Regions from separate parts of the Micromonospora sp. WMMD1219 genome, predicted to be linked through region 2. Evidence: riboswitches for the same ligand, from Rfam matches in the RefSeq annotation. Region 2 holds a riboswitch; the other holds the start of a gene.
The links. Region 2 has a riboswitch for glycine ahead of gcvT (glycine cleavage system aminomethyltransferase GcvT). Riboswitches for the same ligand answer to the same signal wherever they lie in the genome.

Region 1 (7,184 bases), 910 kb from region 2:
TGTTCAGCGTGGTCGCCAACACCAGCCGCGAGATCGAGTGGCTGACCCGGGACATGGGCCGGATCTTCCCGCAGGAGTGGGCGCGGTTCCGCGACGGGGTGCCCGAGGCCGACCGCGACGGTGACCTGTCGGCCGCGTACGCCCGGCTGGTCGCCGACCCGGACCCGGCGGTGCGGGACAAGGCGGCGCGGGACTGGTGCGACTGGGAGGACGTGCACGTGTCCCTGGCCGGCGGGTACGCGCCGAGTCCCCGGTACGCCGACCCGGTGTTCCGGTACGGGTTCACCCGGCTGGTGACGCACTACTTCGCCAACCGGGGTTTCCTGCCCGACGGGCAGCTGCTGCGCGACGCGGGCCGCCTCGCCGGCATTCCGGGGGTCCTGGTGCAGGGCCGGCTGGACGTCAGCGGCCCGCCGGACATCGCCTGGCAGCTGACCCGGGACTGGCCGGACGCGCGGCTGGAGATCGTGGAGTCCGGCGGCCACGGCAGCGGGCACGGCATCGGCGAGCGGGTGGTCGCCGCGCTGGACGCGTTCGCCGCCGGCCGGAGCCCCGCCGCCGGCTAGACCCGCCCCCGGCTAGAGCGGCCCCCGGCTAGAGCGGCCCCCGGGGCCGGGCAGCCGGGGCGGCGGACAGGCCGTCAGCCGGCGAGCAGGGCGCGGATCGGGGCCGCCTTGGCGGCGGCCTCCGCGACCTCCGCGGCCGGGTCGCTGTCCCAGGTGATGCCGCCCCCGGCCCACAGGTGCAGCAGGTCCCCGTCGGCGGCGGCGGTGCGGATGGTCAGGCCCAGGTCGAGCCGGTCGGGCCCGACCCAGCCCAGCGCGCCCATGCCCGCGCCGCGTCCGACCGGCTCCAGCGCGGCGATGCGCGCCAGGGCGGCGTGTTTGGGCGCGCCGGTGACCGACCCGCCGGGGCACACCGCGCGCAGCAGGTCGGCCAGGCCCAGACCGTCGGCGGGCGCCGCCGACACGGTGGACTCCGCCTGCCACAGGTCACACCAGCGGCGTACGGCGAACAGCTCGTCGACGCGCACCGAGCCGGTACGGGCCACCCGGGCCAGGTCGTTGCGTTCCAGGTCGACGATCATGACGTGTTCGGCGCGTTCCTTGGCCGAGGCGAGCAGGTCGCGGCGTCCGGCGGGAGTGGCCGGCCGGGTGCCCTTGATCGGGCGGGTGACCAGCCGGCCGCGCTCGACCGCGACGAGGGTCTCCGGGGAGGCGCAGCCCAGCGCCCAGCCGGGGCCGTGCAGGGTGCCGCCGTAGCGGGCGCCGGGTAGCGCGGCGAGGCGGGCCAGCGCGGGCACCGGATCGCCGGCGTACGGGGCGGCGGCGTGGCCGACGACGTTGACCTGGTAGACGTCGCCACAGGCGATGGCCTCGCGGACCGCGCCGACGGCGGCGGCGTGCGCGGCCGGGGTCCAGCTGTCCCGCCAGCCTCCGAGCCGCCACGGCGCGGGGGCCGGCGGCCGGGGCGCCGCCGGGCGGTCGGTGTGGTGGTAGACGACCACCACCAGGTCGGGCAGCGCCGGCGCGGGGCTCGGCGCGCCGGGCGACACGCCGATGGCGTACGCGCCGGCGGCGGCGGACAGGTACAGCGCGGCCCCGCACACTCCGGCACCGGCGTCGTGGCGGCCGGGGCGCGACAGGTCGTCGCGGGTGATGCCGTGCGCGGCGAGGAAGCGTTGTGCCAGGTCGGCGGGGTCGCCGCCGTCGCCGATCGACCAGTGCAGGCGGGCGGTCTCGACGAGCCGGCGGCGGCATCCGGGCGGCGCGCCGGGAACATCGACCTCCACCTGTGGGAGCGCTTCCACGACGTCCGGGCCGTTACGGGTCATCCGTTCAGCCCATTCTGGGTGAACATGACGCATCCTTGCTCGTTGCCGCTCAGTTTTCCTTGGTACTGTGCGTCACTGGTCATGTGAACCATGACACAGTGCCCCCACAGTCCGGAGAACCCGATGTGTCAGCACCAGCCCACCTGCCCCTCCGCCGACGCGACCGACCGCGAGGCCGCCCGCGTCCTTGCCTGCTTCCCTGAGCAGGGCTGGAGCCTGCTCTGCAACGGCGTCATCGTCTTCGAGGACACCGGTGAGCTGCTCCCCGACGGGCGCACCATCGCCCCGCACCGGGGTCCGGCCCGCCACGCCCTCGTCGCCTGAGCGATCACGCAGCGTCAGTGAGCGTACGCGCCGGTCATGACCGTCCGGCGCACCGGCCGGGGCGGCGACAGCCCACCGCCCCGGCGTCAGCCGCTCAGTCCTCGAACGCCTCCGGCGCGGGGCACGAGCACACCAGGTTCCGGTCGCCGTACGCGCCGTCGATGCGCCGCACCGGAGGCCAGTACCGGCCCGCCCGGTCCACACCCGCCGGGTAGGCGCCCACCGACCGCGGGTACGGGTGCGGCCACTCGTCGGCGGACACCATCGCCGCGGTGTGCGGCGCGTTGGACAGCGGGTTGTCCCCCGCCGGCCACTCCCCCGAGCCGACCTTGTCGATCTCCGCCCGGATCGCGATCATCGCGTCGCAGAAGCGGTCCAGCTCGGCCAGGTCCTCGCTCTCGGTCGGCTCCACCATCAGCGTCCCGGCCACCGGGAACGACATCGTCGGCGCGTGGAAGCCGTAGTCGATCAGCCGCTTCGCCACGTCGTCCACGCTCACACCGGTCGCCTTGGTCAGCGGCCGCAGGTCCAGGATGCACTCGTGCGCGACCAGGCCCTTGTTGCCGGCGTACAGCACCGGGAAGTGGTTGCGCAGCCGCGCCGCCACGTAGTTCGCCGCCAGCACCGCCACGCCGGTGGCGCGGGCCAGCCCGTCGGCGCCCATCATCCGCAGGTACGCCCACGGGATCGGCAGGATCCCCGCCGACCCGTGGTTCGCCGCCGAGATCGCCGGCCGCCCGTCGGCGCGCGCACCGAGGGGGTCACCGGGCAGGAACGGCGCCAGATGCGACCGCACCGCCACCGGCCCCACACCCGGGCCGCCGCCGCCGTGCGGAATGCAGAACGTCTTGTGCAGGTTCAGGTGCGACACGTCCGCCCCGAACCGGCCCGGCTTGGCGAACCCGACGAGCGCGTTGAGGTTCGCGCCGTCGACGTACACCTGACCGCCCGCGTCGTGGACCTTCGCGCACAACTGGGCGATGCCGGTCTCGTACACGCCGTGCGTCGACGGGTACGTCACCATGATCGCGGCGAGCGAGTCCCGGTGCTTGTCGATCTTCGCGTCGAGGTCGACCAGGTCGACGTTGCCGTCGGCGTCGCAGCCGACCACCACCACCCGCATGCCGGCCATCACCGCCGACGCGGCGTTGGTGCCGTGCGCCGACGACGGGATCAGGCACACGTCACGGTGACCCTCGCCGCGCTCCCGGTGGTAGGCGCGGATCGCCAGCAGCCCGGCCAGCTCACCCTGCGACCCGGCGTTGGGCTGCACGCTGACCGCGTCGTAGCCGGTCACCTCGGCCAGCCAGCCCTCCAGTTGCGCGATCAGCTCCCGGTACCCGGCGGTCTGCTCGTCCGGCGCGAACGGGTGCAGGTGCGCGAACTCCGGCCAGGTGATCGGCTCCATCTCGGTGGTGGCGTTGAGCTTCATGGTGCACGACCCCAGCGGGATCATGCCGCGGTCCAGCGCGTAGTCGAAGTCGGCCAGGCGGCGCAGGTACCGCAGCATCGCCGTCTCCGAGTGGTGGCTGTGGAACACCGGGTGGGTGAGGAACCCCGACGTGCGGGCCAGCCCGTCCGGCAGGCCCGCGTCGATGTCGCCGTCGTACCCGTCGACGCCGAACGCCGCCCACACCGCGGCGAGGTGCGCGGCCGTGGTGGTCTCGTCGCAGGAGACGCCGACCCGGTCGGCGTCGACCAGCCGCAGGTTCACGTTGCGCGCCGCCGCCGCGGCCACCACGTCGGCGGCGCGGCCCGGCACGATCGCGGTGACGGTGTCGAAGAACACGACGTCCGCGACCTCGACGCCGCCGGCGCGCAGCCCGGCCGCGAGCCGCGCCGCCGCCTCGTGGGTACGCCGGGCGATGGCCCGCAGGCCGTCCGGGCCGTGGTAGACGGCGTACATGCCGGCCATCACCGCGAGCAGCACCTGCGCGGTGCAGATGTTGCTGGTCGCCTTCTCCCGCCGGATGTGCTGCTCGCGGGTCTGCAACGCCAGCCGGTACGCCGGGTTGCCGTCGGCGTCGCGGGACACCCCGACCAGCCGGCCCGGCAGCATCCGCTCCAGGCCCGAACGCACCGCCAGGTAACCGGCGTGCGGCCCGCCGAAGCCCATCGGTACGCCGAAGCGCTGGGTGGTGCCCGCGGCGATGTCGGCGCCGATCTCGCCCGGCGGGCGCAGCAGCGTCAACGCCAGCAGATCCGCCGCCACCGTCACCAGCGCGCCCACCCCGTGCGCCGCCTCGACCAGGGCGCGGTGGTCGCGGACCGCGCCGGACGCGCCCGGGTACTGCAGGTGTAGGCCGAAGAACTCCGCCGGCAGCTCGTCGCGCTCGACGTCGACCACGCGCACCTCGATGCCGAGCGGCTCGGCGCGGCTGGCGATCACCGCGACGGTCTGCGGCAGCGCGTCGGCGTCGACCACGTACACCGGGCTCTTGCTCCTGGACGCGCGGCGGGCGAGCGTCATCGCCTCGGCCGCGGCGGTGCCCTCGTCGAGCATCGAGGCGTTCGCGGTGACCAGACCGGTCAGGTCGGTGACCATGGTCTGGAAGTTCAGCAGCGCCTCCAGCCGGCCCTGGCTGATCTCCGGCTGGTACGGCGTGTACGCGGTGTACCAGGCCGGATTCTCCAGCACGTTGCGGCGGATCACCGCCGGGGTGTGCGTTCCGTGATAGCCCAGGCCGATCATGGACACGGCGACGGTGTTCCGCGACGCCAGGGCACGCAGCTCGGCGATCGCCTCCCGCTCGCTCGCCGGGGCGGGCAGGTCCAGGGTGCCGTGCCAGCGGATCACCTCGGGGATCGCGGCGTCCATCAGCTCGTCGACGGAGCCGTAACCGACGGTGTCCAGCATCCGGCGCTCGTCGTCGCGGCCGGGACCGATGTGCCGGTCGGCGAACTGCTCTGCGGTCATGCGCTGCGCTCCTTGGTGGGGCGAGGTCGACGGGTCGGCCTCCCCCTGAGTCGCGCTGACGCGCTCCACAGCGCCTGCCCACGTGGTCCTTTTGCCTGAGAGGTTCCGGGGAGAATCTGCCCCTTCGGCGCCGTCGGGTCGACGGTCTCTCCCACGTGGGTGGTACCGGCACCCCCAACGCTACCAGCGGGCGTGTTTCCGGCTCATGTCCCGGGGGTTGATCACACCGGCGCCGGAGCCGCCGCCACCCGGTCGGCCAGCGCGCACAGGGTGGCACCCAGCGGGGCGTCCAGCCGCAGCGTCGCGTAGGTGTCACCGCGGGTGACGCCCTGGTTGACGATCGCCACCGGGATGCCGTGGCGGGCCGCCCGCAGCACGAACCGCCGCCCCGACATCACCGTCAACGACGACCCGAGCACCAGCAGCGCCCGGGCCCGCTCGACGAGCGCGAAACAGTCCGCGACCCGCGGGGCGGGGACCGCCTCACCGAAGAACACCACGTCCGGTTTCAGCATGCCGGCGCCGCAGAGGCCGCAGTCGACGGTGCGGAACCCGGTCACCGCGTCGTCGGGCAGGTCCACGTCGCCGTCGGGGTTGACGCGCGCCACCCGCGCGTCGAAGCCCGGATTCGCCTCCGACAGGCGCCGGTGCAGCTCGTCACGGCCGGTGGCGTTGCCGCAGTCCAGGCACGTCACCTCGTCGAGACGGCCGTGCAGCTCGATCACACCGGTGGCGCCGGCGGCGGTGTGCAGCCCGTCGACGTTCTGGGTGATGATCCCGCCGAGCAGCCCGGCCGCCTGCAACCGGGCCACCGCCCGGTGCCCGTCGTTGGGCGCCGCCCGGGCGATCATCTGCCAGCCCAGGTGGCTGCGCGCCCAGTACCGCCGCCGCGCCAGCGGATCCCGGGTGAACTCCTGGTACGTCATCGGGGTGTGCCGGCGCGCCGCGCCGCTGGGCCCCCGGTAGTCCGGGATGCCCGACTCGGTGGACAGGCCCGCACCGCTGAGCACCACCACGTCCCCGGCGGCCACCAGCCGCGCCAGTTCCTCGAACGCCTCACTCACCCGTCCATCGTCCCTCGCCGCGCCGCTGACCGCCCCTCCCGCCCGCCCTCGCCCCGTTGATCATGAGGTTGGCGGTGGTGCGGCCCGGCGTGTCGTACCGCCAACTTCATGATCGACGAGGCCGGTCGCCCGGCGGGGCCGCCGGGTCCGGGCTAGGTTGAGCGCATGCGCGTCGTCATCGCCGGAGGGCACGGAAAGATCGCCAAACTGCTGGAGCGGGAACTGGCCGGACGCGGAGACACCGCGCTCGGACTGATCCGCAACCCCGACCACGCCGCCGCCCTGCGCGCCGCCGGCGCCGAACCCGTCGTGTGCGACCTGGAACACACCGACGTCGACACCCTCGCCGCCCACCTCGCCGGCGCCGACGCGGTCGTGTTCGCCGCCGGCGCCGGACCCGGCAGCGGCGCCGCCCGCAAGGACACCGTCGACCGCGGCGCCGCCGTGCTCCTCGCCGACGCCGCCGTCCAAGCCGGGGTCCGCCGCTACCTGCTGGTCTCCTCCATGGGCGTGGACGCCGCGCCCGCCGACGGCACCGACGACGTGTGGGCGGCGTACCTGCGGGCCAAGAAGGCCGCCGAGGACGACGTCGCCGCACGGGACCTCGACGTGACGGTGCTGCGGCCCGGCCGCCTCACCGACGACGAACCCGCGGGCCGGATCACCCTGGCCCGGCACGCCGAACCCGGCGCGATCAGCCGCGCCGACGTGGCCCGGGTCCTGCTCGCCCTGCTGTACGCCCCGGCCACCGCCGGGCACACCCTGGAACTCGTCGGCGGAGACAGCCCCATCGCCGAGGCGATCGACGCCGTCACCGCCTGACCCACCGTGCACGTCCCGGCCCGCCCGCCGCGGCGGACCGGGACGCCGGTCAACGCTGGTGGCGGGACAACGCCGGCTGCGGCGAGCCCCCGCCGCCCTGCGGCAGCTCCCGGGCGATCCGCTCCATCGTGCGCGACAACTGCTCACTGCCGTCGTCGAGGTGCCGGGCCGCCGCCTGCATGTGCGAGATCATCATCTCGCCGAAGATCCGCAACGCCTCCCG
Region 2 (7,184 bases):
GGTCAAAGGGCACGGCGTTGCGGTTGACAGTGATGCCAACGTTCTGCAGCAGCCGCTCAGCCTGCACCCCGTCGAGGTTCGCCTGGCTTAGGTCGACCAGCACCAGATGCACGTCGGTGCCTCCGGTGACCACACGGATGCCGGCCTTCAACATGTCGGCAGCGTTGAGCCGATCAGCAACGATTTTCGCTCCCGTTAGGGCACGCCGCTGCTGGTCTTGAAACTGCGGGTCGCTGGCGATCCGGAATGCAACCGCTTTCGCCGCCACGACGTGCGCCAGCGGACCACCTTGCTGGCCTGGGAAAACAGCAGAGTCTAGCCGCCGCGCCATGTCGGGGTCCGCGCTAAGGATCGCGCCACCTCGGGGGCCGCCGAGGGTCTTGTGCGTGGTCAGAGTGACGACGTGTGCATGAGGCACCGGGTTGGGATGCAGCCTAGCCGCCACCAGGCCAGCGAAATGTGCCATGTCTACGAGAAGTAGAGCTCCCACCTCGTCGGCAATTCGCCGGAACCGAGCGAAGTCGAGCGTTCTAGGGTAAGCCGACCAGCCAGCGATGAGCATCTTCGGTCGGTGCTCCCGTGCCAACTCTTCGACCTCATCCATGTCGACCAAGCAATCGGTTACGTTCACGTGATAGCTCACGGCCCGGTACAGCCGGCCCGAGTAGTTGATGCGCATGCCATGTGTCAAATGGCCCCCGTGGGCAAGGTCCAGCCCGAGAATGGTATCGCCCGGTTTGAGCAGCGCAGCCATGACCGCGGCGTTTGCCTGAGATCCGGAGTGTGGTTGCACGTTGGCATATGTGGCAGCAAACAAACGCTTGACTCGCTCAGTTGCCAGGCGTTCAATGTCGTCGATGTACTCGCATCCACTGTAGTAACGCCGCCCGGGGTACCCCTCCGCGTACTTGTTGGTGAGGACCGATCCCTGCGCCTGGAGGACCGCTCGGGGCGCTAAGTTCTCCGATGCGATCATGCCCAGGCTCTCTTGCTGACGCCGCAGTTCGCCGGCCACCGCTTCAGCGATCGCCGGATCGAGGTCGGCTAGGTCGTCGTCGAAGGATGCCATTTTCTACCTACCGAGACTCGTTGCAGAAGGCGAGGTATTCATCCGAGGACATCAGTGGTGGCGCCTCCGCTAGCCGAACGCGCACGAGCCAGCCTTTGCCGTACGGGTCGGCACCGATAAGACTCGGATCTGCGAGAACCTCCTCGTTGACGGCAACGACCTCACCGCTGACGGGCAGATACAACTCGGCCACCGATTTCGTGGACTCTACTTCTCCGCATGCGTCGCCAGCAGTCAGGTGGTTTCCCGGCTCAGGCAACTCCACATAGATCACATCTCCGAGCGCGGTGGCTGCAAACGCGGTGATTCCCACCTCTGCCGGATCGACGGACTCGTTGACCCATTCGTGGTTGATGCTGTACCTGAGATGCTTCGGCACGTTCATATCGCTGTGTCCTCGTGAGTTCTGGCCGCGGGTCACCGCGGACGGCGGTAGAAGGGAAGGGGGGTAATCTGGACCGGCTCGGCGGTTCCCCGGATGATCACGGCAAGGCGTGCTTTCTCATCAGTGCTGGATTGGATGCTGGCCATCGCGACCGGTCGTTTCAGCACCGGCGAAGGGATACCGCTGGTGACGATGCCAACAGGCTCGCCCAGGCCGACGTCGGTCAGCGTTACGACCTGATGGCCTGCGCGTGGAACTCTTTGTCCAGCGGTGACGAGACCCACGAGTCGGCGCGCTGCCCCTGCCTTGCGCACCTCCATCAGCGCGGCCCGCCCGACGAAGTCGCCAGCTTTGTCGAAGGAAACCACCCGTCCCAGTCCGGCGTCAAAGGGGGTTGCTTCTCGATCGATTTCGGAGCCGTACAGCGGCATTCCGGCCTCGATGCGGAGCGAGTCGCGGCAGGCCAGCCCTGTCGGCGACAGGCCGTGGCGTCGTCCGGCTGCAAGTGCCAGTGTCCAGATGCCAGAAGCGTCCTTAGCATCGACGAGCAGCTCGAAGCCGTCCTCCCCGGTATATCCGGTGCGAGCGACCAACGTTGGGCGACCATGGATGGTCGACGTTGTTGCGGTGTAGTAGCGGAGATCGTTGACCGCGGTATCGGTCAGGCCTTCTACGACAGCGGCGGCACGTGGACCCTGCACGGCGATGATGGCCCGCTCATTGGTCCGGTCGGTGACTGCGGCCGCGTAGTGTGCGCAGCGGTCCTTCAGTGCCTGATACGCGGTTCGCGTGTTGACGGCGTTGACGACTAGCAGATACCGGTCGGATGCGAGGCGATAGGCGACGAGGTCGTCCAACACGCCGCCCGTCGCCTCGCAGAGCATGGTGTAACGGGCGCCGCCGACTTGCATCGCTGAGAGGTGGCCGACCAGGGCATAGTCTAGGGCCGAGGCGGCTTCGGGACCCGCAACCTCAAGCTGGCCCATATGACTGAGGTCGAAGAGGCCGGCCTGTTCACGTACAATCCGATGCTCCGCGATTTCGCTTCCGTAGCGGAGCGGCATCCACCAGCCGCTGAACTCGGTAAATCGCGCGCCGAGCGCTACATGCAGGGCGTGCAGCGGTGAGCGAAGCAGGTTCGCGGGACCGTCGTGCATGGAGGCTCTCCTCGTCCCGACGCACGGGCGTCGAACGGTTGGGGGCCTCCCGCTCTGTCATTGACCTGAGAGCTTCACCGCTGGGGCAGCGGCTTGCACCGTGGGTGAGACGAATGGTCGTCTGCTTTCCAGAGTTCACCTTGCCCGCGCGGTAATGGGGCCTGAGAGTTTCTTGGGAGTTTGCTCCTTCGGCGCTCCGCATGACGGAGGCTCTCCCGCGCAGGTTCGAATGGTGCCTATGTAGTTATGAACCTATCGCAGGTTAGGCGATGGCGTGCACCACGTCAACATCATCCAGCCCAGTGCTCGGTCGGCGGCCGAGTCCTCACGCCTACTGCACCATGTGGTGAGCATGGGGGTTATCCTGCCACCACTGAGCGAAGGCGGGGTTGTCGTGCACGTGATCTAGGTAGGCTCGACCGACGGCACGGAACAGCACGGAGCTCTGCTCGTTCGTCAGAGCATCACGCCGCCAGACCACCACCAGTCTTGCCAGCAGCTGCGGCTCGCCCTGCAGGGGCAGCACCCGAGTCCCCGCAGCCGGAGCCCAGGACGGGTCGACCAGCCGAACTCCGTCTCCGGCTGCCACCAACGGGTGCGCGGCACCGCTCGGCGCCTCGTACCGGATCTTCGGCTCAAAGCCCGCCGCCCGACAGGCTCGCCGCAATGAGGCGAGAGAGCCGTCGTCCGGTCCTGGCGGGCACACCCAGGATTCGTCTCGAAGGTCAGCCAATTTCACCTGCTCTCGGCGGGCCTGCGGGTGAGATGCGGACATGGCGACGAAGATCGGGTAGCGGGGCACCAGCGGCCGAGCAGTGAGTGTCGGGCCGATCGGCACCTCAAAACCCTCGAGGATGCCTAGCAACGCGGCATCTAGCTGGCCGCGGTTAAGCGCCTCTACCAACAGCCGCGAGGACGGCTCGATCTGCAGCGCAATCTCCGGATCCGGGAACACCTCCGCAATGCGGCGCACGAGACTCCCCGCGCATGCGATGTGAACGGTTCCGATCCGCAGCAGACCAGGGATGGGGTGCCGGTCGCCGAAATCCTCAACAAGCGCATCCACCTCTGCCAGCACGACGTGGGCACGCCGGAGCACCTGCTTGCCAAGCTCGGTCGGGTGCATGCCGCTGCGGCTACGGACGAACAGCGGGCCTCCGAGCATCTTTTCAATCCGATGCACCTGCGCCGTCAGCGCTGGCTGCGACATGCCCAGGAGGGCGGCGGCACCCGTCACGCTTCCGGCCTCTGCAATGGCACTGATCGCCCGCAGGTGGCGCACATCGATGCCCATGACCGAGATTATGCACGCGGCGGCGGGCAGGTTCGGCGGCAGGTCAAGCGGGCGCGCCGCCCGGTCTCCCGATCGGGCGGCGCGCCTGCATTCGTCACGGTTGGTTCAGTAGCGGGTACTTATCGTTGCGCCCGCGCAGGAGGTCTTCCCATACAGGCTGATGTAGTGGTAGCCGGCGGCCGGACTGGCGATGGCCAGAGACTCGTCATTGCCGGCACCGGTCGAGGAGCGGGTAGCGTTGCTGATGGTGGCCCAACTGGACGGGCTGTAGTAGAGATCGCAGTTGCCCGTGCCGCCGACCACGCCAACAGTGAGGGTGCTGACACCCGCAGGCAGGTAGATGTAGAGGTAGTCGTAGTTGCCGGCCGTTGCGGAGCGCCCGCTGCGCTGACAGTTACGGTCGAGGGTGCGTGTATCCGCACCGGTGCACTCCGGCAGAGTGCTTCCTCCACCCGCCGAGACCGAGATCGTCTGAGAGGATTTCGCAGTCGCTCCTTGGTTGTCGGTGACCGTCAGGGAGACCGTGTAGGTGCCAGCCGCCGCGTAGGTTTTGCTCGGGTTGGTGGCCGACGAAGTGCTTCCGTCACCGAAGCTCCACTGCCGGGAGGCAATGCTGCCGTCGGCATCTGTAGACCGGTCGGTGAAGCTGGCGGTCAGTCCGCTGGTCACGACGCTGAAGGCGGCGGTCGGCGGCTGGTTGGTGGGAGGCGGAGTCGTGCCTCCACCGCAGTCACCGACCGCGCAACGAGTCAGCCAGGCGTCGAAGTCGGCGTTGTAGCGCGTGCCGATGGTGCTGGTCAGGTACGTGCGTGCGGCGTTGAAGGCGCCCGACCGGTAGTAGCCGAGGACGGTCGTCATGTCCTGCCGGTGCGATTGCATCATGTACCGCACGGCGAGATAACCCCAGTTGTAGATGCGCGTCTGGTCGTTATTGTAGGTGGTGTCGAACAGGGTACGAAGCGTGTACGTGTGATTACCTGCCTGGGTCTGCGCGCTGGTGTAGGTGACGTTCCGGTAGGAGTAAGAGACGTACTCGGCGAAGCCTTCGATCCACCAGATAGTAGGCGTAGCGATGTTGGCGCTGAAGTCGCCGTACATGTTGAACCGACCATCGAGGTAATGGGTGTACTCGTGGTTGAGGTTCCAGATTTGGAAGGTTGGCCGAACCCACTCGGCTTCGTAGGCGATAAATCTGGCCTGGTTGTTGGGGTCCGAGGGGTTGCCCTCCAGGTACATGCCGCCGTTATTGGTGTCGATGCCGTAGATGGCGCCCGCGTAGGTCTGGTAGTCAGTGCTCGAGTCGAAAACAACCACCTCAATGTCGTCGTTGACATCACCCGCGACGGGCCCGCTATCGGCAACCATGTTGTGGAAGTAGGCGTCTTGGCCCTTCAGGCTGGCGCAGGATTCGCTCAGCTGAGCTGACGTCATGTCCTGTGCGACGATTTTGATCGATGAGCTGCAGGTGTAGTTGATCTTCAGGACGGCGTTCGTCAACTGGGCGGAGAGGTTGCAGGTGGCGTAGTAGGAGCAGTTGGCGGCGTCGTAAGCCTGCGTCATCTCCGCGACGCCCACCCAAAGCGGCGCCGTCCTACCGGTCATGCTGCTTCCCTGAAGCAGCGCCAACGCCATCGGACGCACCGTCGGCTTGAGCGACGCGTGCTGCAAGAATCGTCCGAGTTCTCGGCCAGCGTTCGAGGTCAGGTAACTCTTGTCCGTCCCAAGAAGATTCGCGTGCCTGTTGGCGAAGTTGTACAAATTGTCGAGCACTGTGCGATCCGCCTGGACAGCGGACACGAATGCGGGCACCTGGTGACCGCGGAAGAGCACCGTGTACACGTTGTTGACCGCGTTGGTCATGTACCACGAGGAGGTGTACGACGAGTTGAAACTCGTCAGAAGCCGGTTCACCACGTAGAGATAGCGCGCATTCTCCTGGGCGCTGTCGATGAGGATGACCGCCTCCGCCAAGGTTTCACCGTTGGCGTCGGTGACCTCCCACGCCCGGGAATTCGCAAAGAAGGCGTCAAGGGCCGATCGGATCGCAGTCTGCAGGGCGGGGCCATATGTTCCCACGTTCGTGTCGTACCACTGAACGTAGTAGCCGGCGCGCAGGTAGAGGACGAGTTGGGTCATGCTGGTGGAGTTGTTTCCAGGGTAGCTAGCGGCACCATCGCGCACCGCGTAGGCGACGCTCACCATCTGCGCCTCACGGAAGGCGTAGTAGGCATCGCTGCCGGAAAGGCTGAACAGGCCGTTGATACAGTCGACGGAGGAGGCTTTGATCTGGCTTACGAGCGCCGATCCGGTTCGACTCGTGAAATCTGCCGTGCTGCACGCGGCAGCCGCGCGGGCACTGCGGTCCGACGGGCGCGCGCGGCGCTTTTGAGTAGCTGGCCGGTCGTAGTCGACGCGGCTGGCGTCCTTCGCGGCTGGCTGCGGAGGACGCTTGTGCGCGGGAAGCGACCGCTCGCTGACATGATCAGCGTCGCCCTTCCCGTGGCCGCTGCCGTCGCCCGCCGCCGGAGGCACCGCGTCGGCCGTCTTGATCTGCGGTTTTACAGATACCGGCCAGGTCGAGTTCGCGGCCGCCGGCGCGGCCATGACGCCACAGGAAAGCGCCAGCGCGGTGAGCGCGCCGCACAGCTGGCCTAATCTTCGCCGCAGCAGGTGTCCAGACATGCTCTCTCCTCATGGGCGAGGTGTGCTCCAGCGAAGGCGATTACGTGCTTCGATGGACGCTTGGGGGGTGGACGCTAGCTACCCGGCTCGGACGGCCACAACAAGGCCACAGGGATCGATGAGAGCGAGCGGCTCCTGCCTTGCCAAAACCTAAAGTCGAGGACGCAGAGGTTGCACGAGCGATCAGTCGGTGTGATGGACACATGACATGAGAACGGGTGGTCTGTGCGTGCGATCGTCCAGGTGTTCACGAAGTAGACACCGGATGGCAACCATGGCGAACATCTTGCTCATCGACGAAGATCATCGCTATCGACGTCTGCTCAGCGACCAGTTGACCAGTCTCGGCCACGCGGTCACAGAAGTCGCCCTGCACGAAAGCGGCCGAACGCTATCTGATCTGACCTGCCATACCCACCAGCGACCGGATGCCGTGATCGTGGATCCGATCATGCCCGCAGTGGACGGCTTACTCCTAATGCGCCTGTTGTGCGTCGCGTCACGGCGGCCGGTGGTGGCGCATACGCTCAACCGCACCGACGACGACGTTGTGAGCCTGCTACGCGCGGGCGCAGACGGTTTCCTGCCCAAGCCATG

Region 1: linked by a shared signal. The riboswitch ahead of gcvP (aminomethyl-transferring glycine dehydrogenase) and the one ahead of gcvT (glycine cleavage system aminomethyltransferase GcvT) in region 2 are both predicted to bind glycine.

Annotation. Positions count from the first base shown of each region.
Region 1 is NZ_CP186057.1:5,157,647-5,164,830, reverse strand. Features, by position in the region: gene pip (prolyl aminopeptidase) at 1-566, shown strand, start outside; gene ACN27C_RS24095 (chorismate-binding protein) at 641-1,834, opposite strand; gene ACN27C_RS24090 (DUF5999 family protein) at 1,958-2,158, shown strand; gene gcvP (aminomethyl-transferring glycine dehydrogenase) at 2,253-5,075, opposite strand; glycine riboswitch at 5,149-5,239, opposite strand; gene ACN27C_RS24080 (NAD-dependent protein deacetylase) at 5,297-6,139, opposite strand; gene ACN27C_RS24075 (NAD(P)H-binding protein) at 6,305-6,961, shown strand; gene ACN27C_RS24070 (DivIVA domain-containing protein) at 7,011-7,184, opposite strand, start outside.
Region 2 is NZ_CP186057.1:4,245,386-4,252,569, reverse strand. Features, by position in the region: gene glyA (serine hydroxymethyltransferase) at 1-1,069, opposite strand, end outside; gene gcvH (glycine cleavage system protein GcvH) at 1,077-1,454, opposite strand; gene gcvT (glycine cleavage system aminomethyltransferase GcvT) at 1,487-2,611, opposite strand; glycine riboswitch at 2,656-2,750, opposite strand; glycine riboswitch at 2,751-2,839, opposite strand; gene ACN27C_RS20230 (LysR family transcriptional regulator) at 2,943-3,905, opposite strand; gene ACN27C_RS20225 (collagenase) at 4,011-6,587, opposite strand; gene ACN27C_RS20220 (response regulator transcription factor) at 6,796-7,184, shown strand, end outside.